One region of the Paradesulfitobacterium aromaticivorans genome, then DNA from elsewhere that is predicted to be linked to it. Evidence: predicted binding sites of a transcription regulator. Region 1 holds the regulator's gene; the other holds the start of a gene.
What was found. Region 1 encodes CtsR, which represses protease genes until heat stress. Its sites were predicted from a motif close to AAGGTCAANNAAGGTCAAAT; they were not measured.
Positions count from the first base shown of each region.

Region 2: the regulator CtsR is predicted to act here: its motif matches at 9,093-9,112, upstream of clpP (ATP-dependent Clp endopeptidase proteolytic subunit ClpP).

Region 1 is NZ_BAAHYT010000010.1:715,369-730,725, reverse strand. Features, by position in the region: gene ACYQ2N_RS09135 (glutamine--tRNA ligase/YqeY domain fusion protein) at 69-1,751, shown strand; gene ACYQ2N_RS09130 (methylglyoxal synthase) at 1,862-2,257, shown strand; gene ACYQ2N_RS09125 (hypothetical protein) at 2,254-2,376, opposite strand; gene ACYQ2N_RS09120 (HAD family hydrolase) at 2,517-2,987, shown strand; gene ACYQ2N_RS09115 (M48 family metallopeptidase) at 3,087-3,821, shown strand; gene ACYQ2N_RS09110 (NUDIX hydrolase) at 4,150-4,722, opposite strand; gene ACYQ2N_RS09105 (MFS transporter) at 4,754-5,962, opposite strand; gene ACYQ2N_RS09100 (M24 family metallopeptidase) at 5,993-6,268, shown strand; gene ACYQ2N_RS09095 (universal stress protein) at 6,378-6,806, shown strand; gene ACYQ2N_RS09090 (hypothetical protein) at 6,874-7,185, shown strand; gene ACYQ2N_RS09085 (ABC transporter permease) at 7,229-7,969, opposite strand; gene ACYQ2N_RS09080 (ATP-binding cassette domain-containing protein) at 7,970-8,956, opposite strand; gene ACYQ2N_RS09075 (CtsR family transcriptional regulator) at 9,396-9,866, shown strand; gene ACYQ2N_RS09070 (UvrB/UvrC motif-containing protein) at 9,881-10,390, shown strand; gene ACYQ2N_RS09065 (protein arginine kinase) at 10,397-11,440, shown strand; gene ACYQ2N_RS09060 (ATP-dependent Clp protease ATP-binding subunit) at 11,457-13,910, shown strand; gene radA (DNA repair protein RadA) at 13,984-15,348, shown strand.
Region 2 is NZ_BAAHYT010000010.1:1,431,363-1,446,719, forward strand. Features, by position in the region: gene ACYQ2N_RS12675 (3-hydroxyacyl-CoA dehydrogenase NAD-binding domain-containing protein) at 1-257, shown strand, start outside; gene ACYQ2N_RS12680 (DUF190 domain-containing protein) at 260-595, opposite strand; gene crcB (fluoride efflux transporter CrcB) at 699-1,073, opposite strand; fluoride riboswitch at 1,166-1,222, opposite strand; gene ACYQ2N_RS12690 (hypothetical protein) at 1,386-1,541, opposite strand; gene ACYQ2N_RS12695 (carboxymuconolactone decarboxylase family protein) at 1,843-2,364, opposite strand; cobalamin riboswitch at 2,821-2,996, shown strand; gene ACYQ2N_RS12700 (alpha-ribazole kinase) at 3,147-3,926, shown strand; gene ACYQ2N_RS12705 (ECF transporter S component) at 4,018-4,518, shown strand; gene ACYQ2N_RS12710 (ABC transporter ATP-binding protein) at 4,559-6,322, shown strand; gene ACYQ2N_RS12715 (energy-coupling factor transporter transmembrane component T family protein) at 6,365-7,177, shown strand; gene ACYQ2N_RS12720 (4Fe-4S binding protein) at 7,429-8,283, shown strand; gene ACYQ2N_RS12725 (hypothetical protein) at 8,313-9,050, shown strand; gene clpP (ATP-dependent Clp endopeptidase proteolytic subunit ClpP) at 9,188-9,793, shown strand; gene ACYQ2N_RS12735 (methyl-accepting chemotaxis protein) at 10,012-11,733, shown strand; gene ACYQ2N_RS12740 (putative ABC transporter permease) at 11,779-12,207, opposite strand; gene galU (UTP--glucose-1-phosphate uridylyltransferase GalU) at 12,474-13,367, shown strand; gene ACYQ2N_RS12750 (hypothetical protein) at 13,560-14,297, shown strand; gene ACYQ2N_RS12755 (hypothetical protein) at 14,601-15,320, shown strand.

The sequences.
Region 1 (15,357 bases):
CAAACATTGACAAGACGGGCCTAAACCTTGAAAATAATAACTAGAACCTTAAAGAGGGGGATACCGCCATTACTACTGAATTTACGCCAGCTAACTTTATTGAGAACATAATTATAGAAGACCTTGAGCAGAGCAAAAATGAAGGAAGGGTCCACACCCGCTTCCCACCCGAACCTAACGGCTATCTTCACATCGGTCACGCTAAATCTATCTGTCTAAACTTCGGGATCGCAGCCAAATTTAAAGGGCTGTGCAATCTCCGCTTTGATGATACCAACCCGAGCAAAGAAGATATGGAATATGTAGATTCAATTCGGGAGGATGTGCGCTGGCTGGGTTTTGACTGGGATGACCGGGAATTCTACGCCTCCGATTATTTCGAAAAACTCTATCAGTATGCTGTCAGCCTTATTTCAAACGGTAAAGCCTTTGTCTGTGATCTGAGCGCACAGGAGATTAAAGATCACCGGGGAACCTTAACAGAACCGGGGAAAGAGAGCCCATACCGCAACCGTTCAGTTGCGGAGAACCTTAATCTGTTTGAACGGATGAGAGCGGGGGAATTTGAGGAAGGCTCCAGGGTTCTGCGGGCTAAAATTGACATGTCTTCTCCCAATCTGAATATGCGCGATCCGGTGCTTTATCGGATCATTAAAGCATCCCATCACCGAACGAGGGATACCTGGTGCATTTATCCTATGTATGACTATGCTCACCCGCTTTCGGATGCGATTGAGAGTGTGACGCACTCTATTTGCACCTTGGAATTTGAAGATCACCGCCCCCTGTACGAATGGGTGATTCAAGCGGCACAAACAGAAGCGAGGCCGCAGCAGATTGAGTTTGCCCGCTTGAACCTTAGTCATATGATAATGAGCAAACGCAAGCTGCGCGAGTTGGTTGAAAAGGGATATGTTAATGGCTGGGATGATCCGCGTATGCCGACAATTTCTGGTCTGCGCAGGCGCGGCTATACCCCGGAGGCTGTCCGGGACTTCAGTGACCGCATCGGCGTAGCCAAGAGCAATAGTTTTGTGGACATTGCCCTGCTTGAGCACTGCATTCGGGATGACCTTAACACCAGAGCTCCACGCGTTATGGCCGTACTGCACCCGCTCAAGGTTGTGATCGAGAATTACCCGGAAGGCCAGGTGGAATGGCTGGAGGCAGAGAATAATCCGGAAAACCCAGACATGGGCACACGCCAGCTTCCATTCGGACGGGAAATATATATTGAACAGGATGACTTTATGGAAGATCCGCCGAAGAAGTTTTTCCGTCTGTCGCCAGGTCAGGAAGTGCGCCTCAAGCACGCTTATATAATCAAGTGTGTCGATGTGGTTAAAGATCAGAAGACAGGGGACATAAGCGAACTTCGCTGCACTTATGATCCTGATACCAAGAGCGGGGGGCCGGCCAGCGGGCGCAAAGTCAAAGGCACGCTTCATTGGGTGTCGGCGGCTCATGCGATAGAGGCAGAAGTGCGCTTGTATGACCACCTCTTTGTGAAGGAGAATCCGGATGAAGTTGAGGAGGGTCAGGACTGGAAGGTAAACTTAAACCCTGATTCCTTGGTAAGACTTGTTGCCTGTAAAATGGAGCCCAGTCTGGCTAAAGCTGAAAAGGGCAGCCGTTTCCAGTTTCTAAGAAACGGTTATTTCTGTCTCGACCGTGTGGAATCAACACCTGAGCATCTGGTCTTTAACCGCACGGTGCCATTAAGGGACTCTTGGGCCAAAATTAAGCAATAACTTAGGATATAATCAACGAACCTCCTTGTGTGCCAAGGAGGTTTTTCACCGTAGAGAATGGAAGTTAATGAGGATTACGCTTGAATAAATGCAAAGCGAGGAGATGTATCATGAATATTGCCCTAATTGCCCATAACGATAAAAAGGATGAACTAATCGAGTTCGTAAGAAAACATCAAGAGTTTTTTCGCGGCCAAAATCTCTTAGCAACCGGTACTACCGGGCGCAGGGTAACGGACGCAACCGGACTTAAGGTAGCGTGCCTTGCATCAGGACCTTTGGGCGGGGACCAGCAAATAGGGAGCAAAATTGTAAACGGAGAGGTAGACTTGGTGCTGTTTTTCCGCGACCCCTTGACCGCTCAACCGCACGAACCTGACATTAATGCTTTAATCAGGATCTGCGATGTCCACACAATACCTGTCGCTACGAATATAGGGACAGCTAAGCTGGCGCTAAAAGCCTTGGAGGATAATAACCTTAGTCCTGATCCTCTTAATCTTTAGTCTTTATAGGTAGTCTCGCCGTCCCTGCCATAATCCGTACGGCCGTCTTTATCGGGCACATGCTCGCCCGGCTGGCTTTCGCGATGCGGGAACGGTTTCTTTTTAGATTCGTTGGCCATGATAAATCCCTCCTTGTGCTTTTAAAATGCCCTGTCTGGTAAAAATCTTGCATGTGATAAAAGTAAAAAAGTGATTCTGAATGATACACAATATCAATGAATTGCCGCTGGTTGGTGAGATGAAGGAAGGAGTTGTTTGTGTGCTCGAGGTTAATATTCCCGGCAGAGAGTCTTTAAGCATCAAAGCGCTTGTATTAGACTATAACGGGACGCTGGCCGTGGACGGAGTTTTGTTAGACGGGGTAAGAGAGCAGATTGTTCGTTTGGCTGAGATGTTAGAGATATATGTGTTAACCTCAGATACCTATGGCAGTGTAACTGCACAATGCCGCAGCCTGCCTGTGCGCGTGCACGTATTGGAGAGCGCAGAACATACACAGGAAAAAGCAGATTTTATCGCACAGTTGGGACAAGATGAGGTGGCAGCAGTGGGTAATGGGGCTAATGATCGCCTGATGTTGGAGCGGGCAGCTTTAGGGATAGCAGTAATAGGTTCTGAAGGAGCAGCCACGGCGGCTCTCATGAGTTCTGATATTGCAGTTAAGGATATCCGGAATGCCTTAGGTCTACTCCTCAACTCCCGCAGGTTAGTGGCTACGTTAAGAAGGTAAAGTGAAATCCCTTGAAGTTGAAAGAGGACACCGTTATGCCTTAGTGTATCGAGTTTAACTGTTTGCATAACTTTAACAGATTAGGGTGGGAAGATTATAGTGAACCAACTCGTGATCGGCACGGAAGTGATTCCTTACGAGGAAAGGAAAAGCGTGCGAGCCAAACGCATCATCATCACGGTATTTGTGGACAAAGTGCGCGTGTCTGTGCCCCGAGGGGCAACGAGCAAAAAAGTACAAGAATTTGTAAACGCCAATAAGCAGCGGATTTTAGAGCATTGGTTAAACCTCCAAGAGAAACAAGAAGCCAGGACAGTACATTCAGAGATGCCCTCAGTCCCTATGCAAGGGACGATTCCTTATCTTGAAGGCACTGTCTCTTATCAGACCTATATACAAAAACAAACCCATATTGGGCTTGAGTTTAGTGAGCATTCTTTAGATATTTACTTGCCGGAAAGTTCCAGCTCGGAGAAGCGCTCTCACCTGATCAGGGAGGTTCTGATTTATTGGTACAAAAATGAGGCCAGAAAGGTGTTCCAGGCTAAATTAGCGCATTATGCTGCTGCAATGGGAGTAAGGTACGGGCAAGTGCGCATTAAAGAACAAAAGACGAAGTGGGGGAGCTGTTCGGGTAAGGGGAATATCAACCTTAACTGGCAAATCATCAGGGCTCCGGAAAAAGTGACGGATTATGTAATCATTCATGAATTGGCTCACTTGAAGCATATGAATCATTCTCCTGATTTTTGGAAAGTAGTGGCTCAAGAAATGCCCGAGTATAAGGTCTGGAAAAAGTGGCTTCGGGAGCATGGAAAGGAACTCGTATTTTAGCCAATGATTTCTTTACGGCTAAGGCATTCAGAATTCAGTATTCAGTATTCAGAATGCTTCCCAGGAATATGAAAGCCGATAAACCGCAAGCACGAACACATGCGCCTTCTGCCATACCAATAAGTCTTCAAATGCTTTCGTCGATTCTCTCATTCTGCTCCGTTCGGCCATAAGCATTCGTTAACGGCTTGGCCTCACGGCGTTAGTCATCCTCAGGCGGCAGGCTTTCTTTGAAGATTCGCCTTCGGCAAGAATCTCCACCGGAGATTCTTGTCACTGGAGACTAACGTTTCTGACTCCTGACTCCTGACTTCTGACTCCTGAGTACCTACTTAACAGAATAGAGGGTCGCGAGTTCCCCGATAAGCTGCACGCCTGTCTTGAGCGAAAGCCCTTGGTTAACAGAGTCAGACGCTTCGATAACACTGAGGCTGAGAGCGGCAATCTTAAGCTGGCGGTACTCTTCCAGCGTGAAGAAACCGATGTCGCTTACTTCTGCAGGCTCTGCCTGTAAGGTTCCGCCTAAATCCCGCATCAGAAAAACTATATAGGCGTCGTGCTTATCTCCGGGGCGATCCCTGAGCGCTATAATCGATACAGGTTCAGCAAGAATTCCAGTCTCCTCCTGGATTTCACGGGCGATAGCATCCTCGATGCGCTCGTTTTGGTCGACATACCCTCCGGGGATTGTCCACACCCCTTTTCCGGGGTTGTAAGCGCGCTGAACGAGCAGAACCTTATCCCCTCTCCACACTACTCCTCCTACTCCCAAGGAGAACTCTCCCCAATGCACAAATGAGCAGCTCGGGCAATTTTCCCGCACCCGGCCCGCGACTTCAGTGTTCTGTAAGGAATGCCCGCACTGGGGGCAATACTTATATTCAGTAGCAAACATAGACATCTCTTCATCAAGTCCTTTCGAGTTTGTATTTTTACGTTTGTGAAGGTAGGATAGGTTTCTTCACTAGCCGGTGATAAAGCGCGAAAGCAGTAAAGCTTAAAGCCATAAATACAAGCGCCAGGAACCAGGCGACTGAGCCCCCGCCTTGGTCAAAGGCGAGTCCGCCTAGCAGAGGCCCGAGCATTCTCCCTCCGGAGCCTGCTCCACCTACTATTCCCTGGTAAACCCCATCTCTTCCTAGCGGAGCAAGGTGGGCAGCGGCGGCCGGAACAGCGGGCAAGATCAACATTTCCCCGATGGTTAAAATAAGCATGGCCAAGATGTAAGAGAAATAGGGAAGACGCCCTAATAAAATGATAAAAGAAAGACTGATAAGCAGACAGGCGAGGTAAAACTGCCTGACAAAGCCAGAGGCCCAAACCTTAATGATCCAGCCCGTTAAGGGTTGGAGCGTGACGATGAACACTCCGTTAAGGGTCCAGAGAATACTATAAGCAGGCAAAGGGAAGCCGAGGTTGCCCATTACAACCGGCAGCACGGTTGTCCACTGAATATAAGCGCTCCAGACCAGGAAGATACCGGCGCTCAAGGCCAGCACCACGGAAAAAGAGGGCTCTTTATTCAATTTCGCGGAATGCCGCTGATCAGGGAGCACGTTAATCCTAGGATGGTACTCGGAAATTCCCCATAATACCAGGAAAAAATAAACTACAAATGAAAAGGCGTTAATCATAAAAGTGAAGCGGAAAGAAACCGTGGCGACCAGGCCCCCGATCGCAGTTCCAATGGCCACCCCTGCATTGTTAAAAACGTAAAGGAGGTTATATCCACGCCGCCCTCCTTCCGGCCAGGCGGCATGAATCAAAGCATTGAGCGGAACGAAAATAAAAGCTTGAGCCAATCCGAAAAGAATAAACGCAGGCGCATACACCGACCACACCGGAAAAAGGGCTATCACCGCCAAAAGCAGGATAGCAGCAGCAATCCCTCCCTGCATAATCCTTTTAGGCAGGAAGCGGTCAGTCAAAACTCCGCTCCAAAACTGGCCCAAGAGCGAGACTCCTGATTGGAGGGCGAGAATCAATCCGGCTTCAGTCAAGCTTCTCCCCAAGACATTGTGCATAAAAAGGCTGTTCAAGGGCCACATCAGGGAGTTACCGAGAGACTGAATAAATCCGCCTGCGACTAGAATCAGAATAGGCTTTGGAATTTCCCCGGACTTAAGTGCCTGAATATTCAACAGTCTTTACCACCTTCTACGCTCAGCCGCATGCTCAAGGATGCACGCTGTAAAAAAAGGCTGCACACACAGCATACGCCAATTGCGGGAAAAGTAGTAGCGATAGACCAAAAAAATTCCTATGAGCAACCCACAATCAGTAAGGGCTCTAAGGAAGTTTTACAGCCGGGGATGGTCGTAGCGATCGAACCGAAACTTGTGTTTCCGGGTCTGGGCGCAGTGGGCGTGGAAGATACCGTCGTCGTGGAAGGACAGGAAGGAGCGCGGTATTTGTGTCCAGTGCCGCGTGAAATAGTGATTATCTAGGCAGAAAATAATTATAACTTTGCAGCACAATTCACAATAGTTATAGACAAATAAGCATTTGCGGTATATCCTGATAATAGGGAAAAAAATACGAAGGGGGCGGTGGAATATGTTTAAGAAGATTCTTGTTCCTACCGATGCATCCGAGTATTCGCGGCGGGCATTTGCCACTGCGTTGGAAATGGCGCGCACATTTGATGCGGAAGTTATTCTGCTTCATGTCAGTTATACGCCGCAGGCCTATTGGGGTTATACGATATCCTATGGTTTGACTATTTCCCAGGAAGATTTGTACAAAAACGGAGAAGCAGCTTTGGAGGCCACGGTGACTGGTTTTGATCTCAGCGGCCTCAAAGTGAGTCAGAAGCTGGAAGCCGGGCACCCGGCCACAGTCACCATCGATCAGATTGAGCAAGAGCAAGTTGATCTAGTGGTGATGGGCAGCCATGGCTATGGGCCTATCGTAGGCTCTGTCCTGGGCAGTGTGAGCCAAAGGGTGCTGCAAAGGGCTGATATCCCGGTAATGATCGTCAAATAATCCTTAAATAAGATTAGTCCCTGCTGCGGCAGGGACTTTTACGTAAGAGCACGGAAAGGATGGAAGCATGAACACAAGCGAGCTGTGGCTGACGCAGGAAGAAATCCGCTTAATGCTTGACGGCAGACTTACATGGGACGAAACAGCCTGTATTGCTCATGAACGCGGGCTTGAGAATAAGCGTGACAGGACGCAATCAGCGGAAGGCGGTACTCCGTTGGAGAATCCGGGGATAGAAGATCGTGAGGAAATAGCTGTCCCGGATCATAGGGAGGAGAGAGCCGGAGGCTTTCGCCTTGCAGGTACTCCTGTAATCGCCCTGGTCAGTGGGACAGGCTTGCTCACATTTTCCCTGTGGTTTTACTTATTATTACGCTAACGTAAATAAATAGTATTTTAGTGGCACTAACTAATGATTAACATTAAGGCTTATTAAACAGAGGTATGGCCAGGCTGAACATGACAAGGCCGAAGCCTGTAATGGCTGCCAAGTCTGTGTAGATCGAAAAATGATAAATATTAATAATTTGCCCGCGCATGGCATCAACCCCGTAAGAAAGAGGATTTATGGCGGTGAGTAGTTTAAGCCAGAGCGGCAGGTTCGTAAGCGGGTAGATTGACCCGCTTAAAAAATACATAGGCATAACCACAAAGTTGGAGATCGCGCCAAAACCTTCGAAGCTGGACATGCGGCTAGCTATCAGAATTCCAAGCGACGTGAGGGAAAAAGAAATCAGGATCATCAGCAGAAAAATACGTACGATCTGCTCAGGAGTAGGCCAAATCCCGACGAAAGGCGCAAAGAGGAGAGTAATCGTTCCCTGTACCGTAGCCTGCGAGCTGCCCCCCAAAGCTTTGCCCAGAACGATGTCCGCTTTGGACATGGGTGCTACCATCACCTCGCGCAGAAAGCCGAACTCACGGTCCCAAATGATTGAGGTGGCAGACTGAATCGAGGAAAAGATCAAAGTCATACCCACGACTCCTGGGAAAATAAAGGTCGTATATTCCACGCCCACGCCCTGCATCGCTGGACGTAATCCGTTGCCCATGATAAAGAGCCAGAGGATTGGGCGCATGATAGCGCCATAAATGCGGGAGCGTTCGCGGAACATGGCTTTAAGATCCCGCAGCCAAATAGCGTAAATTCCTTCCCAGTGCACCTAGAGTCTCCCCTTTCGTTGCGCTGAGAAGCGCAGGCGGTCGATGAGACCGGATTCGCTGTCCCGCATTTGGCGGCCGGTCAACTTAATAAAGACGTCTTCCAAGGTCGGCTGCTGTACGGTCAAGCGGTGCACCTCCGTAGGCAGTTCAGTTAAGAGACGGGCGAGTTGCGTGTCACCGTGAGGGAGTACGAATTCGATCCCGTCTTGTTTGACTGTAACTTTTAAGCTGCGGTTCTGCTCAAGCCAGGATGCAGCCAAACTGTTGTCAGCTGTTGCCAGCTGAATCCGGTCCCCTTCCATCATGGACTTCAAATGTTCCGGAGAGCCTTCAGCAATCAGGCGGCCGTGATCCATAATGGCGATGTAACGGCAGTTTTCCGCTTCTTCCATGTAATGGGTCGTCATCAGCACCCCCATGCCATATTCCTTAACTAAACGCCGCACATACTCCCAGATAGTGGCTCTTGTCTGGGGATCAAGTCCCACTGTGGGTTCATCCAAGAAAAGTATCGCGGGCCGGTGCAGCAAGCCGCGGGCGATCTCAAGCCGCCGCTTCATGCCGCCGGAATAGGTCTTGACATAACGGTTGGCTGCCTCGGTTAAATCTACCATCTCAAGCATTTGTTGGATCCTGGCGGGGCGTTCCTGTTTCGGGACTTTATAAATCATGCAGTGAAACTCTAAATTCTCCCTGCCGGTAAGCCTATTATCCAGGGTGGAGTCTTGAAAAATAATCCCAATATGCTGCCTGATCTTAAAGGGATCTTTTATTAGATCATACCCTACCAGAACTGCACTGCCGGCAGACGGCCGCAGAAGGGTTGACAGCATTTTGATGGTAGTGGATTTTCCAGCCCCGTTGGGGCCTAGGAGTCCTACGATTTCTCCCGGGCTTAGGCGCAAGTTTACATTTTGCACAGCTTCCAGCTCCCCAAAGCGCTTTGAGAGCTGGAACGTTTGTAGTACAGGCTGGGTATTACTCATGGGGGGATATCTCCTAACTTTTATTATAAGATTCTAGCACACGGCGAGACGTAAAAAAACAGGATTAGAAAGGTTGGAAGGCTTCACAAGCTAAGCGAACCGTCCGAGCAAAGGAGCGTCGTGAGCGCAGCCGCTGAAGCGTTAAGCCGCGTCAGTGGTTAACTTCAGGTATTACCCTAAGGTTGGGCGCGGTAGGTGAAGCGGCAAGTAAACAGTTCCGGCGCGTGGTGCGAAACAGTAGGTGAACTGTTTCGGCTGTGCAGCCGACAACCTCTGTAAGCCCTTAAATGTTAGACGCTAGACATTTAGTATATTCTGCAGCTCGGACTTTTTTTCCTTTACACAAAAATAATGTTTGCAAAACTCCGTAAAATGGATATGATAAAGATAGAAGGTCAAAGAAGGTCATAAAGTCAATGAACATCAGGGAGTGCGTGCCATGGGTAATCTTGCTGACCGGATCGAAGAATATCTCAAACGGATTTTGGAGCAGACAGATGAAGGGTATATCATACTCCAGCGCTCTGTACTGGCGGATGTTTTTTCCTGCGCTCCGTCTCAGATTAACTATGTCCTCGACACGCGCTTTACGGTGGAGCGAGGTTATCTGGTAGAAAGCCGCCGCGGCGGCGGGGGGCATCTTCGGATTGTGCGCTTGGTTCTGAGTACCGATGGCCAGTTCGAGCAGGTAATGCGCCAACTCGTGGGTGATCAGCTTACACCGGAGCGTGCTTTTGGTTTAATTGAAAGACTGCAGGAAGAAGGACTGCTTAGCGGGCGGGAAGCAGCAGTTCTGAAAACCGTTTTCTCTCGGGAAAGCTTAGACAAAGAAGTTGCCAATCCGGATGTAATTAGAGCACGTCTTATGAAACGCATTCTCACTACACTGGCACGCGAAGATCTGGAATAAGGAGGGATGGAGCTATGCTATGTGAGAATTGCAAGCAGCGGGAAGCGAATGTGCATCTGTCCAAAACTGTTAACGGGCAGACACATGAGCTCCACCTATGCGAGCAGTGTGCCAAGAAAACTCAGGAAGTGAACTTTGTCTTTCATTCGGGGGTAAGCGTCCCGGATTTTCTCCAGGCCCTTTTTGGGTTCAGCACGGCTTCGGCTGCCCCTGGAATCCAGCAGGAAGAGGCCTGCCCCCGCTGTGGGATGACTTTTTCGCAAATCACCCGGGCGGGCAAACTTGGGTGTAACACCTGCTATGAAAAATTCGGCACTGAGCTTCAGCCTCTGTTGCGCAAGGTTCACGGGGGAGGCCAGCATGTCGGCAAAGTGCCAAAGCGTCGGGGTTCGACCGTACGGGAAAAGCTAGAACTTCAGAAATTAAAAGATAAGCTCCAGACTCTTATTCAACAGGAAAGATTTGAAGAAGCAGTGGAAGTGCGGGACCGCATCCGTGAGCTGGAACAGAAAACAGGGGGGTGAGCATTAATGCAGCGCAAGGATATTTTACTTAGGCATGGGGCCTGGATGCGGGAGAGCGGGGACTCGGAAGTCGTACTATCCAGCCGCATCAGGTTCGCACGTAATTTGGAAAACTTCCCTTTCCCCCATGCCCTGTCCATGGAAGACGCTAAAGAAGCCGAAGAGTTAATGGGCAAGGCTTTGACCAGCTTTGAAGTGGAAGGGGAAAAACTGAATTACTTGTCCTTAAGCGACCTGACAACGGTGGAGCAGCAAGTATTGATTGAAAAACATCTGGCGAGCCCGGCCTTAGTTAATATGCGCGGCGCGCGGGGCTTGGCCCTTGCCGGCGACCACCGTCTGGCGGTGATGGTTAATGAGGAAGACCATTTGCGCTTGCAAGTGTTAATGCCGGGCCTTCAACTCACGGAAACTTATCGCTTGGCCGATGCCCTTGATGATGCCCTTGAGGATAGCCTGGATTTCGCGTACCGGGAAGCGGAAGGGTACCTTACCGCTTGCCCTACCAATGTGGGTACGGGCTTAAGGGCTTCAGTCATGGTGCATTTGCCGGCCTTAGCGATGACAAACCAAGTGCAGCCGGTCCTGGGAGCTTTGGCTCATCTTGGGTTGGCTGTACGAGGGCTGTATGGCGAGGGATCTCAGGCTTATGGGCACATCTTCCAGATATCAAACCAAATAACTTTAGGTAAGAGTGAAGAAGATATAGTGACCCACCTGGAAGCAGTTACAGGGCAAATAGTGGAACATGAGCTGCAGGCGCGGGAAAACTTGCGCCAGCAGGTGCGTCTGTTTTTAGAAGATAAAGTGTGGCGGGCCCGCGGCACTTTGCAGAACGCCCGCTTGCTGACATCGGAAGATGTCATTAACTTATTGTCTTTAGACCGCCTAGGTACGGACATGGGTATTTTGCCCAAAGGGAAGGAAACTTTTACAACCCTCTTGGTGGACACCCACCCGGGGTGCTTGCAATATATTCTTAACCACGAACTGGATGCGGGTCAGCGAGATGAGCAGCGCGCCCGTCTCATCCGTCAAGCTTACAATTGAGGAAAGGGTGATATAGATGAACCGCCGGTTTACGGAAAAAGCTCAGAAAGTTTTAGTGTTAGCCCAGGATGAAGCTAAGAAAATGGGGCACCAGGTAGTAGGCACTGAACACCTCCTGCTCGGTTTAATCCAGGAAGGGGAAGGAGTCGCGGCCAAAGCCTTAATTGCTATTGGCCTTGATCTTGAGAAAATCAAGGCGCAAGTTGAGCAGATCGTAGGTGTAGGTAAGCCATTCAGCGGAGAGATTGGATTTACCCCGCGCGTAAAAAAAGTCCTGGAACTTGCCAATGAAGAAGCGACCAGGCACGGGGTCAATTATATCGGCACGGAGCATTTGCTGCTCGGACTTATTATGGAAGGGGAAGGAATTGCAGGACGAGTCTTGGCTAATCTAGGGGTTAGCCCGGAAAAGGTTTGGAAGCAGGTTGTACGCCTTTTAGGCGGAGAGCCTGAAGAAACCAATATGCCCTCCGTAAGCCAGCAAAGCGCAGCTTCTACTACCAAAAATGCACTGCCCGGAAACACTCCTGCTCTTAATGAGTTTGGACGCGACCTCACCGTGCAAGCCAAAGAGGGGCGGCTTGACCCAGTAGTCGGCAGGGAGAACGAGATTGAGCGCGTGATCCAGGTACTCAGCCGGCGTACCAAGAATAACCCGGTATTGATCGGGGAGCCTGGAGTCGGTAAAACTGCCATAGCCGAAGGGCTGGCCCAGCGCATTGTTAATAACAAAGTGCCGGAGATCCTGACCAACAAAAGGGTGGTCACACTTGATCTCTCGGCGATGGTGGCAGGAAGCAAATACCGTGGGGAGTTCGAAGAAAGGCTCAAGAAAGTATTGGAGGAGATCCGTACAGCGGGGAATGTTATCGTGTTCATTGACGAGCTTCACACGCTCATCGGCGCAGGTGCGGCGGAAGGTGCGATTGACGCAGCTAATATCTTAAAGCCCGCTCTGGCGCGGGGAGAAATGCAGTGCATCGGGGCCACTACCCTTGATGAATACCGCAAATATATTGAAAAGGACCCGGCGTTGGAGCGTCGCTTCCAGCCAATTCAGGTGGGGGAGCCGACTGTCGAGGAAGCAATCAACATTTTGCAGGGGTTAAGGGATCGCTATGAAGCTCACCACCGCACCAAGATCACAGACGAAGCGCTTGAAGCTGCTGTGCGTCTCTCCGACCGCTACATTTCGGACCGCTTTTTGCCGGACAAAGCGATTGATCTTGTCGATGAAGCGGCATCCCGAGTGCACATCGTGAGTTATACCGCACCACCGGATTTGAAGTCACTAGAAGAAGAAATCGAGCGGCTTAAGAAAGAAAAAGAAGCTGCCGTCTCCGGTCAGGAGTTCGAAAAAGCGGCCCAGATCCGCGACCAAGAGCACAAGCTGCGCCAGGAATTGCAGGAGCAGCGGGAAGCCTGGCAAAATAAACGCGACAAAGAGAGTTCTGTAGTCACTCCGGATGACATCGCCCAGATCGTGGCCAGCTGGACCGGAATTCCGGTGAAGAAACTGGCCCAGGAAGAGAGTGAACGGCTCCTGCACCTGGAAGATATCCTGCATGAGCGCGTGGTCGGGCAGGAAGACGCTGTGAAGGCGGTTGCCAGGGCAGTGCGCCGGGCCAGGGCTGGGCTTAAGGATCCAAAACGACCGGTAGGCTCCTTCATTTTCTTAGGCCCGACCGGAGTCGGGAAAACTGAGTTGGCGCGAGCGTTGGCTGAGGCACTCTTTGGGGATGAAGATGCCCTCATCAGAATCGATATGTCCGAATATATGGAGAAGCATGCGGTCTCCCGCCTTGTAGGAGCGCCTCCCGGTTATATCGGGCATGATGAAGGCGGACAGATTACTGAAGCGATTAGACGCAAGCCCTACAGTGTAATCCTGCTTGATGAGATCGAAAAAGCGCATCCGGAAGTATTCAATATTCTGCTCCAAGTGCTTGAAGACGGGCGCTTGACTGATACGAAAGGGCGGACCGTTGATTTTCGCAATGCCGTGATTATCATGACTTCAAACGTGGGGGCTTCTTTTCTTAGGAAGGAAGCGCTCGGGTTTGCGTCTAAACGTGATGAAGACGCGGAATATAAGAAGATGCGTTCCAACATTATGGATGAACTCAAACGCACTTTCCGGCCTGAGTTTCTCAACCGAGTGGATGAACTGGTTGTGTTCCATTCCCTGGAGACAGAAGCTCTGCTCACAGTGAGCGAAATTTTAATGAAAGATGTTAATAAACGCCTCAAAGAACAGGGGTTTGAACTTGAAGTCGCAAAGAGTGCGTTGGAATTAATTGCCAAAGAAGGGAATGACCCGACCTTCGGCGCACGCCCGCTGCGCCGGGCCATTCAGCGTCTGATCGAAGATGAACTCTCTGAGAAAATCCTCGAAGGTAAATTCAAGGTTGGGGACAAAATTCAGGTTGTAGCTGTCGAGGATAAGATGGAGTTTAGTAAGCTAAGCTAGGGATAAAGTGTTTGCGGCATCAGGTACTTTCGGTGTGAGCGTTGCCGAAACACTAGGGAGAGAGGTATATATCTTGGCGAAGGCTAAAGTGAAGTTTTTCTGCCAGGAGTGCGGGCACGAGAGCGCCAGTTGGTTTGGGCGCTGCCCAGGCTGTGGCAGTTGGAACAGTATGGTCGAAGAAGTGGTGGAGCGTGCTTTTACGCACCAAAGCAAAGGGGTTGCGGTCAAGGCAACCCCTTTGCCTGATATTCGCGTGAGCGAAGAGGAAAGGATTGACAGCGGCAGCGGTGAGCTTAACCGGGTACTGGGCGGGGGAGTTGTGAGCGGGTCTTTTGTCTTGCTCGGGGGGGAACCCGGAATCGGCAAGTCCACATTGCTCCTGCAGATGGCGGGAGCAATGGCAGCGGGAATGGATGTGCTTTATGTCTCGGGAGAAGAATCGGCCAAACAAATCAAACTGCGCTCTGAACGTCTCGGAATCAGAAGCGCCCGTTTGCACGTGCTGGCGGAAACCCGTCTGGAAGCAGTGCGGCAGGCCATAATGGACAACCCGCCGGGCATAGTGATAGTAGACTCTATTCAGACGATGGTTCTGGAGGAGATTCCGGCTGCTGCAGGCAGCGTGAGCCAGGTCAGGGAAGGGGCTGCCTATTTAATGCGGCTGGCTAAAGAAGAAGACATCCCAATTTTCCTGGTCGGACATGTCACGAAGGAAGGAACGATTGCCGGGCCGCGGGTACTTGAACATATTGTGGATACAGTGCTCTATTTCGAAGGGGACAGACACCACGTTTTTCGCTTGCTCAGGGCAGTCAAGAACCGCTTCGGTTCCACAAATGAAATCGGAGTATTTGAAATGCGCGGCAGCGGACTTGTTGAAGTACCCAATCCTTCGCAGGTGTTCATGGGAGAAAGCTCGCTCGGCTCCCCGGGCTCGGCAGCAGCGGTAGTAGTGGAAGGAAGCAGGCCGCTCTTGCTGGAGATCCAAGCTTTAGTGGCACCTACAGGGTACGGTATGCCCCGGCGCACTGCTACCGGCATAGATTACAACAGGCTTTTAATGTTGCTGGCTGTCCTGGACAAAAAGATTGGCCTCAACTTGGGCACTCAGGATGTTTATGTTAATATTGCCGGAGGGATAAGGGTAGAGGAACCGGCAGCTGACCTTGCTTTAATTGCGGCGGTTACCTCGAGCTTAAAGGAGATCCCTCTGAGGCCATTGGCTTTTATCGGAGAAGTTGGCCTTACCGGTGAGGTGCGGGGAGTATCCCAGCCGGAAGTGAGGGTACGCGAGGCCTTAAAATTTGGCTTTGAGGGCTGTATCATTCCTAAGGCCAATATTGCTCAAATCCAGGGTGCCGAAAATATGATTTATGCGGTGCAGAGTGTTGAGGAAGCCATTGAGTTAGGGCTAGTTGGAACTAAAAAAGCTCCTTAATTAAGGAGC
Region 2 (15,357 bases), 720 kb from region 1:
GCTTTCTCCACACCGGTCCCTTAGAACAAAGGGATCTCAATGGTTTGGACATAGCCTTGAATATCGCGGAGTATCTTTATCCGGACCTCGAAGACAGCAAAGAACCGCCCACCATCCTTAAAGACAAGGTTGCAAGCGGTATGCTCGGTCTTAAAAGCGGTCAGGGACTGTTTGATTGGAGCGAAACCAGTCAAGAAGAAGTTATAGCCCGCAAGAGTGAGAAGTTAGTAAAACTCTTAGAATTAATGGAACCTTGAATTCACGACGAACTTTCTGTCCCGTATTTATGAATTGTTATATCTGCGCTAAACACTAATCCTCTTGGCACCATCCTACATACATCCGGAATAATAGACTCGATTTTCTCTGCGGTGTCGATTATTTCCAGCACAATAGGCAGGTCGGCAGACAGGTCCAACAGCCGGGAACTGTGGAGGACTTTGTCTTGCCCATAGCCTTCAATTCCGCGATTAACAGTCACTCCCGCGATTTCTCTATCTTTAAGCCAGGTTACAAGGTGTTGGTAGAGTGGTTTGTTGCGGTAACGCTCACGCTCACCAATATAAACTTTAAGCAGTTTAGCTTTGCCAATCAACTAAGAGACCTCCTTTTATTCGCAAGTCCTCTCCGTAGTTCGCGAGTCCATCTTAAACCCTTGGTACAATATGAGTTGAGGTTTGGACAACAAACAAAGGCACTTAGAGCAAGCGGGCCAGCCCAACTCCCAGGGCAACCCCGGTAAATCCAACCAAGATGCTGCTCCCGGTGTATAAGGCCGCCGTAAGCAAGCTGCCCCCTTGCAGCAAGGTAATAACTTCATAGCCAAAGGTTGAAAAAGTTGTGTACGCTCCTAAAAATCCTACCCCGATTCCCAGCCGGACCAAAGGGCTTACCGTTAAACGTTCAATAAAAAGTATATTCAGGAACCCCAGTAAGAAAGCACCACTGATATTTATTAAAAACGTGTGCAGTGGAAAGCCCTGGCTCCAACGACCGGATATCCATGCCCCCAGCCCGTAGCGGGCTAATGCCCCCAAAGCACCCCCTAAAGCTACGGCGAAGATGTTTTGCATTGCGCTCACCCCTTTGGATTATATAAACAGGCTTCGCTATCACGAACTGATCGGTCTAAACCCCGAAAATAAAATAAAGCTCCTACTGATTTCTTTCAGTAGGAGCCATCAGCCAAACGGCAAAAGCGAGCCCCATCGCAAGTTGGATGCTTATCCAACTCGAACATTATCATAACGCAAACAAGGTGATTTTTCAAGGGCCATTGATACTGTCTCTACTGGAGCATATAAGTTTGATGCTCTTGCGCGTTACGAGAACGCGAAAGTCCAAAGGAACTCTCGCGCAGGTGATGCTATTCGTTAATTTCTAATTTAGAAGATAACGCCCAGGGCAATCAAGATCAGAATTGCAATGGCAATGATGCCGACCCCAACGCCATAACCGCCGGTGTAACCGCCATAACCGGTACCGCAAGCATAGCCGCCGTAGCCTGCACCGTACCCACCCAACATGCCGTATCCGTACATACTAGTAACCTCCTTTTTAATATTTTCGTGTGTCAGTTCTACTTCTTAGAACACGATTCCTAAAGCAATCAGCAGAAGAATTATGACCACAACAATTCCAATTCCGGATCCCCAACCGATTCCACCGCCGCCACCTGCTCCAAAAGCCATCTGCTTATTCCTCCTTCCATATTATGGGTAAACGCGGGATAGTACAACATATGTTCAGAGGCTATCGTTGGTTCCTTTGGAATAATTTAAAAGGGGCTGCTCCCAATGCTAAGTTGAAGTGCTTGGGAACAGCCCCCTACCAGAGAGCAGCCTAACTTTCGATTTCGACCCCCGTATTCTCCAAAATACGTGCCACCAAATTATAGAACCCGATGGTCAAGGTAAGCTCGACCAATTCCTGATGGCTTAATACTCGAGCCAGGGTGTTGAAAGTCTCATCCGACGACTTGACCTTCAGGGTTACTTCGTCAGTGTACTTAAGTACCGCCTGTTCCAGATCATTGAACTCCGGCCTGTCCGGGCCAAGCTTCACCGCTGCGATGTGCCCGTCAGAAATTCCGATTTTACGGGCGAGGATTTCATGCTGGTACCATTCATAGCGGGAATCACAAAGGGTCGCTATCCTCAGGATTGACAGCTCGCGCAGGCGGCTGTCCAACTTCGCTTGAGTGAGCAAGGAGTTGCCCAGCCGCATAAAGTGGCGGGCGCTTTTTTCCGCATGGGCAACCATGCGGTTGATGTTTAGCCCTTTCATTTCGGACTTGCCCCCGCTGATCATCTCCCGGGTTTTTTCCGGCATTTTCTCGACGTCTAACAACGGTAATCTGGCCATGGTTTCCACTCCTCTACTAATGGGAAAGCTTCAGTAAGCTTCTTCCTCTTGCCCAAATCATACCCTGAAGCCAGAATTTTCTCAACCCTTAACGATTTAAGAGGACAGGACTATGATGAGAGGGAGTGAAATGAGGTTAAAATGAGAGGGCTTGAAGGAGTGCTTTAATAATGGTAAAATCATAAGGAGACAGGAGACAGGAGACAGGAGACAGGAGACAGGAGACAGGAGACAGGAGACAGGAGACAGGAGACAGGAGACAGGAGACAGGAGACAGGAGACAGGAGCGTTTCAAGAGATTAATAACTTGCTGGAAGCATATTCTTGGGCATTCTGACTACTGACTACTGACTACTGACTACTGACTACTGACTACTGACTACTGACTACTGACTACTGACTACTGACTACTGACTACTGACTACTGACTACTGAATTCTGAATAACTAGTTAGTAACAATAAAACAAGTTATAGGTGCCCTTTTTTAGGGAGAATAGGGAACCGGGTGCAAGTCCCGGGCGGACCCGCCACTGTAAAGAGGAGTTTTTGCACATCAGCCACTGGGCAGCTGGGAAGGCGTGTAAAGGCGATGATTCTAAGTCAGGAGACCTGCCTGTAACTTTCGGTTCATGGATCATGGTAAAGTTCATGGTTAATTTGCCTGTTACCTATATGTAACACGGTAAATGACTGTGAGCTTTTTTATTTTTCTCGAATCGCTTCGATTTTTAGAATGACTTTAGCTTTGCTTTAATACTGAGTGGAAAGGAGGTGAAGTAGGATGGGCTATCGAGGCCGGGATGTGGAAGTTGCGATGCTCACAGACGGGCAATGCCTTGTTGCCGCCTGTGATTCGTGTGGGGCGATTGGGGAGAAAGAGTATGACATCGTTAAAGTGACTCCTTATTTAGTGGGTAGATTAACCGTCCGCGTTGCGTTGCTCGAAGTGCTTGCAGCCGGGGCTGTTCCGCAAATTGTAACCGTAGCAGTATCAAATGAACTGAACCCCACAGGAGACGGGATCTTGGCCGGAGTGAAGGACGAGCTTAAATTCACAGAGAAAGGATCTCTGCCGGTGGCTGTCAGTACGGAGAAGAATATGCCGACCAGCCAGACTGGTCTGGGAATCAGCATCGTCGGCACGTGCAGGCGGGAAGAGTTGCGCATTGCAACTTCCCAAGGCGGAGACAACGTTTACTGCCTTGGGCTGCCAAAGGTTGGTTCTGAGGTACAAAGCCCGGATGATGAAGAGATCGTTCAGGGTAAACATGTTCTATCCCTCGTGAAAATTAAAGGCATTCATGATATTGTTCCTATCGGTTCTCAAGGGATTCGTCGGGAGGCTGACTTGCTTGCGGAGAATGTTGGATGTGACTTTATTCCGGATTGCTCTTCTCAGGTTGACTGGAAAAAGTCGGCTGGGCCGTCCACTTGCTTGATTTTCACATCTCCGGCTGAGTTGACCGCTTCGGCTTTGGGAGAGCTTGCGGGAGTAGGGTCTGCATTTTGGTCCATAGCACTGCATAAGGCTGGGATACTCGTTCCCAATGTTAAGAAGTAATTCAGAAGTAATTATAAATTGATCAAGAAGTAATCAAGAAGTAATCAAGAAGTAATTTAAGAATATTGAATTTTAGAGGGAGGAATTATTCATGAGTCAACTAAATGCCGTTAAATCCGTAGCGAGTGTCAGAAGGATCGCAATCATCTCCATCTTTATTGCTCTAAGTGCTGTTGGTGCCCTTATTAAAATTCCGAGTCCGGTAGGAACAATTGGGATGGATTCGGCCCCCGGGTACTTTGCGGCCATTGCTTTCGGTGCGGCCGAGGGCAGCATAGTGATTGCGGTGGCTCACATGCTCACATCAGCTGTTGTAGGTTTCCCTTTAAGTATTCCTGTTCACCTTATCGTCGCCGCGATCATGGCGGTATGTGCGCTTGTCTTCCGTTGGGTTAACCGCAAACTGGGCCTCATTCCGGCAAGCGTCGCGGCGATTATTATCAATGGAGTTATTGGTTCCTTCACGGCGTTCCCGGCGGGGGGCATGGGGGCTGTGCTGGGGATTATGCCTTTTTTAGTGCTGGCTTCGGTGCTAAATGTTATCATCGCAGGCATTGCTTATAAAGCGATCAAAGGGAGCAAATTGATTTAGTTCAGACAGAGAACTGCGGAACCTGGAAGTGGAGCAAATCATGGAGAATGCACTTGAACTTTTAAATCTTTGTTATCGTTACCGCCATGCGGAAAGCCTTACCTTAAAAAACATCAACCTGGACCTTGAGCGGGGGAAGTTCGTCGTTGTCATGGGACCTGCCGGAGCAGGCAAGAGCACCTTAAGCCTGTGCTTGAACGGGCTTATCCCCCAGCTGCTGGAAGGAGAGCTCTCCGGCAGGCTGACCGTGGCAGGGCAGGATGTCAGCCGCCAGCCTGTACAAGCTCTGGCCAGGCACATCGGTTTGGTGCTGCAAGATCCGGAAACTCAGATTTTCGGGCGGACCGTGGCGGAAGACACAGCCTTTGGCCCCCGCAATCTCGCTTTCTCTGAGATGGAAGTTGAACGCAGAGTTGCTGAAGTCTTAAAGTTGGTTGCTCTTCAAGGGTACGATCAAAGGAATACCGCCGAACTTTCCGGCGGGGAAAAGCAGCGCCTGGCAGTTGCCGGTGTGTTGGCCATGGGTCCGGAGATCCTTGTTTTAGATGAACCCGCTTCTGAGCTAGACCCTCAGGGGCGGGTTGACCTCTATGCTGCCCTTGATGAGCTGCGGAGAAAGCGCAACCTAACCATACTAGTAATAGAACATAACGTCGAAGAAGTGATTGAGAGAGCGGACGAGGTCGTTGTATTAAATGAAGGAGAGATTGTCTGGCGGGGGCTGCCTGCAGACCTCTTTCGCCAGGTCGAACTTCTCCGACAGCTGGGGATCAAGCCCTTGCCGGTAAGCGAGCTTGGCTGGGATTTCTATCAAAGGGGCTGGATCGAATCGGAGGAGGTTCCGCTCAATCTGTCAGCCGCCGCAAATGTTGTACGAAAGATAGTAATGGGCCGATCGGAGTCACCTGAGCCTGCAATAGTCCTGACGGTGCCGGCTGAACAAGTTCTAGCACAGGCAATCCCAGACAGGCCTGTTATAGCGCAGACGCCGGTTTTACTGACGGTGTCGGGTCTTGTCCACCGCTACCCGTCGGGCCAGACAGTCATTAAGGACCTTGATTTGTCCGTTAGAGAGGGAGAGTTTGTCGCGCTTGTCGGTCCTAACGGTGCTGGGAAGACCACGCTGGCCAAACATTTCAACGGTCTGCTTAAACCCTCTGACGGGGATGTCATCGTAGACGGCATCAACACGCGCCACATTGAGACGGCAGGTTTGGCCCAAACCGTGGGTTATGTTTTTCAAAACCCCGACCACCAAATCTTCGCCGTTTCCGTGGAAAAGGAAATTGAGTACGGTCTAAGGAATGTCGGGCTCGGACACCAGGAGATAAGGAATCGCCTGGACTGGGTTTTGGACTTAACCGGGCTTCAAGAACACCGTACAGATCACCCTTTTACCCTGGGCAAGGGGAAAAGGCAGCTGCTCGCAACAGCCTCCATCCTGGCCCTCAAGCCCAAGCTCCTGGTGATTGACGAGCCCACTACCGGCTTGGATTGGAACGGAACTCAGGCCATCATGAGTTTTATCAGAGAGTTGAACCGGCACGGAACAACGATCGTGATGATCACCCACGATATGGAAATTGTCGCTCGCCATGCCCGCAGAGTCATTGTCATGAATCAAGGGCGGATTCTCTCTGATGCCGAACCGCGTAGCCTGTTTACGAATTCGAGCGTAATGCAAGAGGCTGCACTTGTTCCCCCCCAAATCGCCCGGCTCAGCCAGGACTTAACAAATCTGGAACTGGGAAGAACCTACCTTACTGTCGAAGAATTCATAAATGCAGGGGTTTGTGGCCGTTAATCATCGGATCAAAGTTCCGGCTGCGGGAGAGGAGAAAGCGGGATGTCATTAAACAAATTAGCGCAGGAGCCCCTTCTGTACCGCCTGGATGTGCGGACGAAGCTGCTCGGTTTTATAAGCTTCACGGTGCTTGCCCTGATGTTTCAGAATCCCTTCTATAATTTGGGGTTGACCCTGTTTGTTGCAATTTTAGCCTTTTCCGCCCGCATGCCCTTGACCAAGGCTCGGGCGATGCTAATTCCTCTTCTCCCCATCTTCTTTTTCATTTTAGTAGTAACTGCCTTTAGTTATCCAGGAGACCGTTTTCGAAATGGATTCAGTCAGAATATTATTTTTTATCTCTTACCCGGACAGCGTCTGGGAGCTACCGTAGGCGGGATTCTCATGGGCTTGAATTTTTTGTTTAGGCTCTTGACGATGGTGCTTGCTTCTTCCGTGTTTAGCCTCACTACCCCGCTTGATGACCTTTTGCAATTCTTGCAGAAAGCGAAAGTCCCCCCGGAATTAGCCTTTATGATCGTAACAGCCCTGCGCTTTATCCCAGCTCTGGACAAAAAGAGAATACATATTCTTGAGGCCCAAAAGGCGCGGGGAGCCCACCTCGGAGAAAAGAGCCTGACGGGAAATATTAAAGCCTATATTCCCATTATGGTACCGCTCATCATTCATTCCATTCAAATGGCTGATGCCCTGTCCATGGCTATGCTCAACCGGGGTTATGGATACACAAGGACTTGGACCGGTGTACGTGAGCGGACTTTGCGGTTGGAGGATTATCTGGCTATATTCTTTATCCTGAGTATGACAGCTTTAGGAATTTACTTGAGGTATTTCACGCAGCGAGGGACTCTCTAACGAAAGCCTCTCAAACCAAAGCAGAAACCTTCTCCTCTCAAATATTCATGAAATATTCACATTCTCCTAAAAGATTAACCACAAAGGAGCGTTAGACTGTATCTGTAGCCGTAGGACCGAGCTGGGTTAAGCGAAGTCAAGCGAGGTCAAGCGAGGTCAAGCGAGGTCAAGCGAGGTCAAGCGAACTTAAGCGAAATTGTCCCGCTGAAAGGAAACGCTGCGGCTGCTTAGTTTTGAGAGGAGGACATTTCATGGCAGGCAAGAAAAAAATTCGACTGAGGACCTGGTTGCAACTATTCTTTTTCGGACTGATCGTGCTGATTGCAGTGAACAAAACCCTGGCAGGTTACGGCCTGGCCCTCCCATTAATTTCGGATGCGTCAACCCATGCGTTCTGTCCGTTCGGGGGGGTAGCTACTACTTATCAGTTTCTGGCCACCGGCACTTTTGTCAAAAAGATTCACGAATCCTCATTCATACTTATGATAATAATCTTTATCACAGCTTTTGCCTTTGGCCCGCTCTTTTGTGGATGGGTCTGCCCGCTTGGGAGTTTGCAGGAGTGGATTGGCAAGATAGGGAAAAAGATTTTCCGCTCGCGCTACAATAATTTAGTTCCGCGGAAAGTTGACGGCTTCTTAAGATATCTTAGGTATATAATGCTGGCGTGGGTCGTATACATGGTCGCTGTGACCGGGCAAATAACAGTATTTGAAAATATTGATCCGTATTACGCCTTGTTTAACTTCTGGACCAGTGAAATAGCCGTGGGCGGCATTATCTCGCTAGTTATAGTTATGCTTGCATCTCTCCTGGTGGAGAGGCCGTGGTGCAAATATGCTTGTCCTTACGGAGCAGTGTTAGGCCTCACAAATCTCTTTAGTATTTTCAGGGTACGGCGCAATGCCAACAGCTGCATATCCTGCAAGGCCTGTGACAAAGCCTGTCCCATGAACATTGAGTTGTCTAAGGGAGAAGTGGTACGCAACCACCAATGCATCTCCTGCCTTAAGTGCACGTCTGAGGAAGCTTGTCCGGTCGGCAATACCAGCTATCTGGGGACAAAGCTTCTACAGCACGGGATGAATAAGGAACAATCAGTTTGAGGTTAGCGCTGTAGAGGGAGGATGAAAGCATGAAGATAAATTCTAAAATTGCGGCGATATTTATGCTTGTAATTTTGTTTAGCGGCATAGGAATAAGCAAAGGGCTGGGGGTCTGGCACACGGAATCCACTAAGGTTCCGGCTAAATATACCTCAGGTGAATTTGCCGGACAGTATAATCCGGCGGATATTCGCGGTTCGTATTCTTTCGGGGATGTAAGCAGCGCTTTTGGGGTCGCTCCGGAAGAATTAGCTAAAGCGTTTGCGGTTACTGTCAAAGATCCGGCTGAGTTTTTAGTCAAAGATCTGGGGACTTTATATGCTGACGCTGAGGCTGAAGGAAAAGCGGTTGAAACAGATTCTCTCAGATATTTTGTTGCCCTTTATACAAGACTTCCATATGAAACGAGTGAGGAATCTTACTTGCCTGCACCGGCGGTAGCAATCCTTAAAGCCCAGGCTAAGCTCACACCCGAACAAATCAGCTACTTCGAAAGCCATACAGTGAAACCGGCTGCTACTGCTACTGCTTCTGCTGGTGCTGCTGTAGCCACAGCTTCCGGCGAAGCTGAGGGGGATGCGGTCAAAGGAAAAACTACCTTCAAAGAGATTTTAGATTGGGGTGTACCGCAGGATAAGATCGAAGAAATTATCAAAGGAAAGATACCTGCCGCCGGTATGGCTGTCCGGGACTATTGTTCACAGAACGGAATTGAGTTTTCCTCTATTAAAACTGCTCTCCAGGAAGAAATCGATAAGAATATGTAATACTAACTTAAAATAAAAGCAATAAGGATAAGCGCGAAAAACATTTGACCTTTATTGACCTTTGTACTAAAATAGTGCTAACGGGTAAAGATATACTGGAAAGGATTTACCAGAGAAATAAGGAGGAATGTGTGAATATGGGTTATCTTGTGCCAATGGTTGTAGAACAGACTAACCGCGGGGAGCGCTCTTACGACATATACTCTCGGCTCCTAAAGGATAGGATTATCTTCTTGGGCGGGGGCATCGATGATGATGTAGCCAACTTGGTAGTGGCCCAGATGCTCTTTTTAGAGGCGGAGGATCCGGAAAAAGATATTTTCCTCTACATTAACAGCCCTGGAGGATCGATTACTGCGGGCATGGCGATCTATGACACGATGCAGTACATCCGGGCCGATGTCCACACCATCTGTGTCGGGCTGGCAGCAAGCATGGGGGCGTTCCTTTTAGCCGCAGGCGCTAAAGGCAAACGTACCGCTCTGACTAATGCTGAAGTTCTCATTCATCAGCCTTTGATCGGAGGACATGGTCTGTCCGGGCAGGCAACCGAGATCGAAATTCATGCTAAGCACTTGATCCGTACTCGAGAAAAAATGAACCGTATCCTGGCCGAGAGGACAGGGCAGCCGATTGAAAAGATCGAGGCTGACACCGACCGCGATTATTATATGAGCGCGGACGAAGCGAAAGAGTATGGAATCGTTGATGACGTGCTCGCCAAAGCCGAGCCCAAAAAGTAAGGCAGTTAGCACCAAAAACGAAGCTGTTATCATGTAGAGCGGACAATGCTCAAATGGGGCTGTTCCAAGCATGAAGTGTTTGGGATAGCCCCATTCTCGATTCCCATTTCCAACATAAAAACAACTTTTTTTCAACAAAGGAAATGTTGCACAAGATGTAGAAATATATTTAGATTAAAGATAAATGCAAAAGGGTCTAGCGAAGGAGTGAGGGGTAAATGAAGCTTGAACGCTGGAGTATGGGTTTTCAAGTTGTGGCTCTGATGGTCTTTATTGCCTCAGCAACCGCAGTTGTGGGCGGGATCGGAATTTACGGCATGAACAAACTACATACGAATTCCATGACTGTGTACGAGCAGGATGTTGTGCCAATGAATCTTCTATCTGAAATACGCTACCATTCCCAGGCTTATCGCTCGGCTGTGTTGATGGTGGTCCATGCGCGCAATCCGGAGGAGCGGCAAAAATATCTGGATAAACTAAACCAGCAAAAAGAGGCTATTACCAAGAATATAGTGACCTATGATTCTTATACCAAAGGTACGGACGAGACCGCGCAGTGGATTAAGTTTAAAGAAGCCTGGACTGGGTATCTAAGCTCGGCGCAGACGGCCATGGAAGCTGCTCAGGAGAACCGGGGACAGGAAGCGGAAGATTTTATATTCAGCAACACCGGAACCCGCGACCAGGCTGCCAATGACATCCTGCAACAAATGGTTGACGCCAAGCTGCAAATGGTAGATCAGCACAGCACGACCGATGCCAAGAACATCTTTGCGCAGGCCTCCAGGATCTCCGCTGTGGTGGCAATCCTTGATTTTCTGGTCAGCATTTTGATCGGGATTTTCCTCAGCCGCGCTTTAACAAAAATGATGAAAAACCTTGTCCAAAATGCCAACGAGGTAGCTTCAGGCCAGATTGAGCGCAAGAAAAAATCCCCCTGGAAGGCTTGGAACCGCGAGGGGTTACAACTTCAGGAAGCTTTCCGTGAAATGACGGATTCTTTGCGCAAGATCATTAAAAATGTCGTCGAGATGGCTAATCAGGTAGCACGCACTTCCCAGGAAATGAGGGTCGGCTCGGAACAGTCGGCTAAGGCGGCAGAGCAGGTAGCCCTGTCTGCGTCTGAAATAGCCAGGGAGGCAGAAATGCAGGTCCAGGAAATGACGGACAATCAGGAGCGCATGGCCAGGGTAATCGATGAGATGAATAATGTTGAAAAGCAGGCGGAAAAAGTTAACGACGCCTCCCAGCACTCGGCCGACCTGGCCCGTCAAGGCAGTAAAGCCTTGCAGCAGGTTGTGCAGCAAATGGGCGAGATCGAACAGCAGGTGCATCGTTTAAGTGATGTTATAGGAAACGTGGATGAGAAATCAGGGGATATCGCCAAAACTGTCCAGATCATCGACAGCATTGCCCAGCAGACTAACCTCTTAGCCTTAAATGCTGCCATTGAAGCGGCAAGGGCAGGGGAAAACGGGCGCGGTTTTGCCGTAGTGGCGGAAGAAGTGCGCAAGTTGGCCGAGCAAGTGCAGCTAAGCCTCGTGGATATTTCCCAACGGGTGCAGGAAATGCAGCGGGCTTCCCAAAGCGCGCGCCAGGGAATGGTGGCCAGTGTGAACAGTGTCAACCAAGGAGATACTTACCTTAAAGAAATATCCACTCAGTTCGGCACGATCTTGCACTCTGTTGAACAAAGCGCCGAACTGGCCAAGGAAATTGAAACTTCTGTCGGCCAGGTTCAGCAGGACGGTTCGCGTATGCTTTCTGGCATGGGAATTGTAGTTAAACAGGCGGACTCTACCTCTGCTATTACTCAGGCTACCGCAGCCGCTGCCGAGGAACAAAATGCCTCGGTTGAGGAATTGTTTGCTTCCGCAGAGACTCTTGACCAGCTGGCACGCGACCTTAAAGAGTTGATGGGGCATTTCAGGGTGTGACCGGGATAACAAATGGTTCGATTGGTAATGTTAGTGTAGGCAATGTTAGATATTGTGCCGGTCGAGGAAGGTGTGGATACGCTCGAAGATTAATCCGGCTCCAAACCATTCCGGAGCCATGCGCAAAGTGATGAGGCCGTCGATATTTAAAGGATCTGTGTAAGTCCAGGGGCAAGTTCCGATAAACAGACGCAGGAGCATGCCGCTTAGGTACTCGATCACCCAAATTAAAATAAGGTAAGTAAATCCTCTTACCCACCAGGGAAGGTCCCTTAGGCGTGTATGCAGGGGTTCGAGGAAAACGGCCAGCCCGTAAATCGGAAACATCACGACAAAGCTGAACCCATGCATGCTTAAATCCCCTGCCAAGAAGGAAGCAAGCCCGGTATAAATAACTTCTATAGCTAGGCCAATGAGCCCGTAGATAGCGAACCGCCTTAATTGATATAAGGCGGTACTTGTTTCTGTGTGCAAACCGACCGCCTCCCGGGCGTATTTACAGTAGTTAAGGCATAAGACTTTTTTCAGATGGAATTAATATTGACGCAAGATCCGTTTATGATGCGCCCGCCTAGCAGGGATGTTCTAGCTCTAATTACATTATTTTACATGCGACCACCCTGCGGTAAGGATCTCGATATCAGCTTTCCAAATATGGTATAATTAACTTGTATAGCGGTATGTTCTTTGGGAACAGTGAATAATCTAAAAGGGCAAAACGCATAGGAGGGGATGATAAAATGCGCGAAATTCGCAAGGCCATAATTCCTGCGGCCGGCCTTGGTACCCGCTTCTTACCGGCTACCAAAGCTCAGCCCAAGGAAATGCTGCCTATTGTCGATAAGCCAACCATTCAATACATCGTAGAAGAAGCGGTTGAGTCCGGAATTGAGGACATTATCATCGTAACGGGCCGCAACAAAAGGGCGATCGAAGATCATTTTGACCGCTCGGTTGAACTGGAGATGTTTTTGCAAAAAGGGGAAAAAGAAGAACTGTTGGACATGGTACAGGACATCGCCCGTCTAGTTGACATTTATTATGTCCGCCAGAAAGAGGCTCTGGGCCTCGGGCATGCTATTCACAGCGCGCGCAAGTTCATCGGCAATGAACCTTTTGCGGTGCTTTTAGGGGATGATGTGATCCATGCCGAAGTTCCTTGCCTGCGCCAGATGATCAAGATTTATGAACGTCACGGTGCCAGCATCGTGGGAGTGCAGCAGGTACCCTTGGAAGACACATCGAAATACGGCATTGTGGACGGGGAGAACTTCGGGGAGCGGGTGTACCGGGCCTTGGACCTGGTGGAGAAGCCAAGTCCGGAAGATGCTCCTCCGGCCCGACTGGCTATCATGGGTCGGTATATTCTTAATCCGGAGATCTTTGATATTCTGGAAATGCTGCCACCGGGCAAGGGTGGAGAAATACAGCTCACAGATGGGATCAGGGAACTGAGCAAGTTCCAGGAAGTCCTGGCTTATGAATTTGAAGGACGGCGTTACGATGTCGGAGATAAACTCGGATTCTTGCAGGCCACAATCGAATTTGCCCTGCGCCGGGACGACCTGGCCCCCGAACTCATGGCTTACTTGGAGACATTGGTAAGGGAGAACGTAAGGTGGAGCGAGCGATAAGGAATAAGTGCGGTTGAAACTTTTGTAAAATAATGGTGGTTTTTCGCGACTATCACACAGAGAATAGAGTAAAGTAGGATATCTGACCTAGGGAAGTCGGAAAATGACCCTGGCATTCAGGAAAAGCGACACACTTTTCACCCTGGTACTTGGTAAAATATAGAAGAAAATCCAAGGACAGGAGGGAAGGGTATGCGTTTTGGGGGATTTGATCAAAGGCGAATCCTCACCCTGGTGGGTACCGTGGCTTTGGCCGGAGTCGTGGTTGCCGCTGGGGTCTATGGTCCGAGTGCCTGGAAAGTCTTACGCAACCAAGATCAGTCTGATCAAGTAGTCATTCAGTCGCCCGCCGTTGATAGCGGGGGCCAGAATACGGGTGCATCAAGCATCACTAATGCTGCTCCCAATTCTGGTACTACCGCAAGTGCCCCGGCAGCTGTGGCCGGTCCGAACTTAAATGTAGCGCCACAGGGGGACACGTCCGGTCCCAAGAAGTACAAAGAACCTGATAGCAAATTATTGAACATGGCCCCGTCCATTGCTGGGTTCTTTGCAGAAGGCAGTTTAAGCGAATCTGCGCAAATAGTAGCCTATGGATCTGCCTGGAATATCCACCAGTATGTCGACGGGTATCTATTCGGGCCTAATGCCGGGCCGCAGATGAATGAACAGGATATTAAGAAGTACATTGTCTTCCATAAATCATCTTGGGACGGCCAGATTAAGAAGGAAGTCGGGGCAGCTAACGCCAAAGCTTTGAGCGATTATCTGGATGTAATGTTTAACAGGGGTATCGATGCCTTTGACGCTAAGGACAAAGCGCGCATCGAACAGTTTCATCAGGAGATTCACGACCTGGACACTCATTTGTTCCGCAATGATAGCAGTTCCAAGATTTACGGAGCCACACCTTTTGCCACTAAGCGCTAGGGGACAAGCCGGGCTCCAGGCACTTGGCCTCCCATAAACAGCCCATTTCATTAGGGCGCGGCAGCTGAAGAAAAGAGCTGGTGTTTATGATTTAAGGAAAACGCCGGTTTTGGCTTCGGAACCAAGTCGGCGTAACTGAGAAAACGGCGTAAACTAAGAAAACCTTGTAGAGGTAAAAACTAAATTAAATAAACTAAGGGGGACGTGCCCGCAGGGCAGGTCCCCCTTAGTTTTGAAATGTCTAAAATCTCTTATGCCTGGTCAAGATATTAATAAAATACTGGCAAAGGGGATTTTGGACTTATGCGTAAAATAAACTGGCTCATTATTTCGGTAGCTTTGGGACTGGGCATGGTAATTGGAATTTTTGGCTTGGTGATGGTTTCCAACACGAATGCTTCTACCCCTGAGTTTATTAAGTTCTTAAAGGGAGAAAATTCCCAAACTTTGCTGGGGTCGAGTACCCCTGGGGCGGCTGCCGCTGAGCCTGGCAGCACACAAGGAACAGCTGACGCGAATACTTCGGCGGGCACGGATACTTCTGCAGGTGTTGGCAAGGAGGGTGTCCCCTTCAGTCCGGCACTCGGCGGCGACTACAGTATAGAACCCGAAGGGGAATTGGGACTTGACTCTGAAACAAATCAAATTATTTCCGATTATAAACAGGATTTAGGGGTTTTTTTTGACTCCTGGAAATCAGCGGACATCACCGCTTTCCGCACCAAACTCGCCAAAGCTTATACCGGAGATCTGTTTGAAAAGCATGCCCTGAGAGCGGAGAAGTTTTTGAATCAGGGAATTGGCTTGGATGTCTTGGCAATCAACTTTGACCGGGTCACAGTTGAGAAGGAAGATCTTAACACAGCTACTGTGCGTGCCGACTACCGTTATACATCCAGGGATTACAGCCTGACTAATTCCGCCCCCGTTGGCGAGGCCCGCGAACAAACCGTCCACGCCCGGGTGAATCTCATTAAAGTAAACTCCCGCTGGCTGATCGCCGGGGAGACCGTGGTGCAGTAAGGGCTATATTAGAAAGGGTTATATGGATTTAAGAAGG